Linked DNA regions of Cellulophaga sp. L1A9. The protein of the gene in region 1 interacts with the protein of each later gene in a pairwise test. Links are inferred from orthologs where the notes say so. Each region holds a gene or a part of one and is shown in the gene's direction. Other genes may lie near its edges.

Region 1 (3,489 bases):
TTACTCATAATGTGTGAAAACGATATGTAAAAATAGGAAAGTATATTTAATATGAAATCTCTGTTAACATTTTGTGCTAATAATATCTTAGTTTTTACAGTAAATGATGCTTTTAGAGCTTAAAAAGGTCATTTGAATTAAGGGTTATCATTAGTAGAAGTTAAATTATTACTTATATGAGGTTGTTTGAGCGTCTAAATTCTTTTTTCTTATGCGATTGTTAAAGGGAAGCGTCTATAATCTTTTCCCTTTCCTATAATAAACTTATTTTTGCTCCGCATTAAAACCATCAGGTTTACACAAACTTTATATAATGAACTACGATTTCACAGAAATTGAAGCCAAATGGCAAAAATATTGGGCAGAAAACCAAACGTTTAAAGCAGAAAACAATTCTGATAAAGAAAAGTTTTATGTGTTAGACATGTTTCCTTATCCTTCAGGGGCAGGACTGCATGTTGGGCATCCGTTAGGGTATATTGCTAGTGATATTTATGCACGTTATAAAAGGCATAAAGGGTTTAATGTATTGCATCCCATGGGATATGATTCTTTTGGCTTACCCGCAGAACAATATGCTATCCAAACAGGACAGCATCCTGCAATTACTACAGAAACAAATATTGCTAGATATAGAGACCAATTGGATAAAATTGGTTTTTCTTTTGATTGGAGCCGTGAAGTGCGTACCTCTACTCCGGAGTATTACAAATGGACCCAGTGGATTTTTATCCAGTTGTTCAACTCTTGGTATAATAATGATACGAATAAGGCAGAAGACATTGCTACGTTAACCGCGCTTTTTGAGAAAGAAGGAAATGCGACGGTAAATGCAGTTTCTGATGAAGATATTATAGCTTTTACAGCAGAAGAGTGGTATGCTTTTGATACAAAAGAGCAACAAGAAATACTGTTGCAATACCGACTTACCTATTTGGCAGATACTGAAGTAAACTGGTGTCCTGGATTAGGTACTGTATTGGCTAATGATGAGATTGTCAATGGCGTATCAGAACGCGGAGGTCACCCTGTTATTCGTAAAAAAATGACACAGTGGAGCATGCGTATTTCTGCTTATGCACAGCGTTTGTTAGATGATTTAACAACAGTAGATTGGCCACAACCGCTTAAAGATTCACAGACCAATTGGATTGGGAGAAGTCAAGGAGCATCAGCGGTCTTCAATGTTATTGCGAGCGAAGCGAAGCAATCTCATCGGATTGATGTTTTTACCACTCGCCCTGATACTATTTTTGGAGTTTCTTTTATGACTTTAGCGCCAGAGCATGAGTTGGTGGCTAAAATAACCACTCCTGAGCAAAAAGCGGAGGTTGAAGCGTATATAGAAGCCACTGCAAAACGTAGTGAACGTGAACGTATGGCAGATGTAAAAACTATTTCAGGGGCTTTTACAGGGTCTTATGCAGAACACCCTTTTACCCAAGAGCCAGTGCCAATTTGGATTGGGGATTACGTGTTAGCAGGTTACGGAACAGGAGCTGTTATGGCAGTACCTTGTGGTGATCAGCGTGATTATGATTTTGCTAAGAAATTCAACATAGCTATTCCTAATGTATTTGAAGGGGTAGATATTTCTGAAGAAGCGCATGCAGATAAAGATAAAACCGTAATTGCTAATTCTGATTTCTTAAACGGATTGCCGTATAAGAAAGCCATGAAATTGGCGATTTATGAATTGGAAAAAATAGGACAAGGAAAAGGGAAAATTAACTACCGCTTGCGCGATGCTGTTTTTAGCAGACAACGGTATTGGGGAGAACCTTTTCCAGTGTATTATGTAGATGGAATGCCGCAAATGTTAGATAGTAAATTTCTTCCATTGGCATTGCCAGAAGTAGATAAATACCTGCCTACAGAAACTGGTGAGCCACCTTTGGGGAATGCTAAAGAATGGTACTGGTTGCAGTATGGTGACGAAGGGAAAGTAGTTTCAGAAGAAGAATTTAATAGTTCCTCTCCTTCGGGGAGGCTAGGAGGGGAATTAGAATTAAATACCATGCCAGGCTGGGCGGGGAGTAGTTTTTATTTTAACCGCTATATGGATCCGAACAATACGGAGACTATATTTTCGGAGGATGCCATTAACTACTGGCAAGATGTAGATTTATATATTGGTGGTAGTGAGCACGCTACGGGGCATTTATTATATGCGCGTTTCTGGCAAAAATTCTTGTTTGATAAAGGCGTGGTTCCTAAAAACGAGTTTGCTAAAAAACTCATCAATCAAGGAATGATTACAGGGACAAGTGCTTTTGTTTATAGAATACATACATTAGACAAAAAGGCTATTTTTATTCCAAAAAAATTAATTCCAGGAAATTTTCCATTAGAAGATGAAATATCAAGTATATATGGTTATCAAATAAAAGATTTAATGAAAATTACTTTTCAGGATGATAAAACTGAAAGTAAATTACTTTATAAAATTCAAAAAATTCATGCAGACGTTTCATTAGTAAATGCTTCGGATGAATTGGATATCGAAGGATTTAAAAATTGGAGGTCAGAATACGCTGGTGCGGAATTTATCACTGAAGAAGATGGGGTTTTTAAAGTTTCTCGCGAAGTAGAAAAAATGTCCAAATCTAAATACAATGTGGTAAGTCCGGATAGTATTTGTGTAGATTACGGAGCAGACAGTTTACGTTTGTATGAGATGTTTTTAGGCCCATTAGAACAATCTAAGCCTTGGAATACGGCTGGTATTACAGGTACGCATGGTTTTCTTAAAAAATTATGGCGTTTGTATCATTCTGGAGAAAATGGAGCGTTTTACGTCACAAACTCCCTTCCTTCGGAGGGGTCGGGGGAGGACCTTAAGACCTTACATAAAACTATTAAGAAAGTAGAAGAAGATATCGAAAACTTCTCTTTCAATACTTCCGTATCTACCTTTATGATTGCAGTGAATGAACTGTCTGCTCAGAAATGTACAAGTAGAGAAGTTTTAGAAGCGTTAATTGTATTGGTATCGCCTTATGCACCACATATTGCTGAAGAGTTATGGAGTAAATTAGGACATACAGCATCTATTTCTACCGCTCCTTTTCCAAAATTTGAAGCATCGCACTTGGTAGAAAGTAGTAAAGAATATCCGGTTTCTTTTAACGGGAAAATGCGTTTCAAATTAGAGCTTCCTATGGATTTTACAAAGGATCAAATAGAAGAAGCAGTAATGGCGCATGAAAAAACAATACAACAATTAGCCGGAAGAGCCCCTAAAAAGGTGATCATCGTTCCTGGTAAAATTATAAATATAGTAGGGTAATTTTGGTTGAACACTAATCTACAGTAGTAAATGCAGTAGATTGGTGTTTATTCTTCCTAGTTTGTTTAAGGTTGATAATTATGTAACACTTTATTCCATAATCTGAATTTTAAGCATCATTTTTATTATTTTGACAAAACAATACAGGGCTTATTGTTAAAAGTTTGAATTTTAGTTAAACCATCACAATTTTAATGGTT
Region 2 (2,888 bases), 3.7 Mb from region 1 along the record:
TAAAGTTGCAATCCAATTTATTAAAGCCAGTATTTTAGAGATAGATGCTCTAAAAGAAACTTTTGATATCATAGTATCTAATCCACCTTACGTGCGTGAACTAGAAAAGGCGGCAATGCATGAAAATGTATTAAAGCATGAGCCAGAATTAGCATTATTTGTTACAAATGATAATCCGTTAGTGTTTTATAAAAAAATCACTGATTTTGCGACTCAAAATTTGGTAAAAGAAGGTAGGTTGTATTTTGAAATCAACCAATATTTAGGAAAAGAAACGGAACTTCTTTTAAGAGAATATAATTTTTCTGATATTGAACTGCGAGAAGATTTATTTGGCAATGACCGAATGTTGAAAGGAATAAAAAAATAAAATAACCCATCTTATTAAATGGATAGTAAGCAAAAAATAGAAGCACTAAGGATAGCACTTCGAGAGCATAATTACAATTATTATGTATTAGATACTCCTACAATATCTGATTATGATTTTGATATGCAATTGAAAGAATTGCAAGATTTGGAAGCGAAACACCCAGAGTTTTATGATGCTACGTCGCCAAGTTTACGAGTGGGCGGCATGGTAACCAAAAGCTTTAATACCGTGGAGCATGAAAGTCGCATGTATTCTTTAGATAATAGCTACTCCAAAGAAGATTTAGAAGACTGGGAAAAACGTATTCAGCGTAATTTAGGTGATGTTCCGGTAGAATTTACCTGTGAACTTAAATATGATGGTGCGTCAATTAGTATCACTTATGAAAACGGACAGTTAGTGCGAGCATTAACGCGTGGAGATGGTTTTCAAGGCGATGATGTAACGAATAATATAAAGACCATAAAGTCTATCCCTCTACGATTGAAAGGCGATTATCCGCCTAAGTTTGATATTCGTGGAGAGATTGTATTGCCTTTTGAAGGTTTTGCGAAAATGAATGCAGAGCGCATAGAAAATGGGGAAGACCCTTATATGAACCCTAGAAATACAGCATCTGGAAGTCTAAAGCTTCAAGATAGCGCTTTGGTGGCACAGCGACCATTAGAGTGTTTATTGTATGGTATTGTAGGAGAAAAAACAGGGATTGAATCGCAATTTCAAATGTTAGAAAAAGCAAGGGTTTGGGGTTTTAAAGTACCTACTGTAGCTAAACTCTGCAAGTCAACTGATGATGTGATGGCTTTTATAGAACATTGGGATGTTCATAGACATGAATTGCCCTACGAAACAGATGGCGTAGTTATAAAAGTAAATAGTTTACAGTACCAAGAAGAATTAGGCTATACTTCTAAATCCCCACGTTGGGCAATGGCTTATAAATTTAAAGCAGAGCAAGTTTCTACGCTTTTAAATGAAATTACGTATCAAGTAGGGAGAACAGGGGCTATTACTCCAGTGGCTAATTTAGTACCTGTACTATTAGCAGGAACAACCGTAAAAAGAGCTTCTCTACATAATGCGGATCAAATAGCGAAATTTGATATTCGTGAAGGAGATACGGTTTTTGTAGAAAAAGGAGGAGAAATTATTCCAAAAATTGTGGGGGTAGATTTCTCGCAACGACCAAGTAACTCCGTACCTACAAAATATATAGATCACTGTCCTGAGTGTCATACAGAATTAAAACGTGCGGAAGGAGATGCTAAGCATTTTTGTCCTAATTTCTATGGTTGTCCACCGCAAATAACGGGAAGAATTCAGCATTATATTTCACGTAAAGCCATGGATATTGAAGGTTTAGGTGGTGAAACTGTAGAACTCTTGTATAAGGAGCAATTAATTAAAAATTATGCGGATTTATATACCTTAACTAAAGCGCAAGTAATGCCTTTGGAGCGTATGGCAGAAAAATCTGCTGAAAATTTGATAAACGGAGTAAAAGCATCCGTTTCAATTCCTTTTGAACGTGTACTTTTTGCATTAGGCATTCGGTTTGTTGGTGAGACTGTGGCTAAAAAATTGGCAAAAGCGTATAAAAATATAGATGCGTTGAAAGTTGCTTCCGTAGAAGAATTAGTTAAGGTTGATGAGATAGGAGAGCGTATTGCAACTAGTGTCGTGGAGTTTTTCCAGAATGAAACGAATCAAGAAATTATTGAGCGTTTAAAAAGTTATGGTGTTCAGTTTGAGTTATCCGCAGAAAAATTAGAAAATCAGACCGAAGATTTAAAAGGGCAAACTTTTGTTGTATCGGGAGTGTTTGAAAAAGTATCCCGTGATGAGCTTAAAAAATTAATTGAAGATAATGGGGGCAAAGTAGGTTCGTCAGTTTCTTCAAAAACTACTTTTTTAGTAGCTGGTGATAAAATGGGTCCGAGTAAACGAACAAAAGCAGAAAATTTGGGAGTTGCTATTATTAGCGAAGATGATTTTTTAGCCTTGTTAGCATCCTAAAAATATATGGAAACAAGAAAAGTCAGTCTAATTAAAGACTGACTTTTTTATTGATGTACTTTTTTATTCAATGTTTATAGTGGCTTTCTGCCCGAAATTATATTATAAAGAATTACAACTACAGCAATTACAATAAGTATATGTATTAAGCTATTGGTTCCAATTCCGGGTACGACTCCTAACATTCCTAAAAGCCATACAATAATACAAATAACGGCTACTAACCAAAGAAGACTTCTCATAGTATGTTGTTTTTAAGTTATACGGCAAGATATATTTCTAGGGTATTCGTGTGTAACTGCATAAAATAAATTATTAATGCAATTCATTTCTTTTTTAATTGATGTGTTGTTACTAGTCAATTGCAAGAACATTTGTTATTAATTCATATTTTGTAGTAAAAAGGCGGAATTCTTATTTAATTTCGTAGTTCATCAAACGTTTTCGTAATGAATCAAACAATAACTTTCGGAGAAGTATTAATGCGTTTATCGCCAGA

Evidence for each region.
Region 2: the proteins of GQR94_RS05745 (region 1) and ligA interact in binary tests that used the Escherichia coli proteins (3 or more experiments, as listed by UniProt). The link is inferred for Cellulophaga sp. L1A9 from one-to-one orthologs.

Annotation. Positions count from the first base shown.
Region 1 is NZ_CP047027.1:1,342,010-1,345,498, reverse strand. It holds GQR94_RS05745 (leucine--tRNA ligase), read left to right. Parts: upstream 1-313; coding sequence 314-3,289; downstream 3,290-3,489. Other genes in the region: GQR94_RS05750 (ABC transporter permease), read right to left, coding at 1-8.
Region 2 is NZ_CP047027.1:5,064,902-5,067,789, reverse strand. It holds ligA (NAD-dependent DNA ligase LigA), read left to right. Parts: upstream 1-388; coding sequence 389-2,389; downstream 2,390-2,888. Other genes in the region: GQR94_RS22355 (sugar kinase), read left to right, coding at 2,839-2,888; GQR94_RS22360 (lmo0937 family membrane protein), read right to left, coding at 2,464-2,631; prmC (peptide chain release factor N(5)-glutamine methyltransferase), read left to right, coding at 1-370. UniProt on the Escherichia coli protein: DNA ligase that catalyzes the formation of phosphodiester linkages between 5'-phosphoryl and 3'-hydroxyl groups in double-stranded DNA using NAD as a coenzyme and as the energy source for the reaction.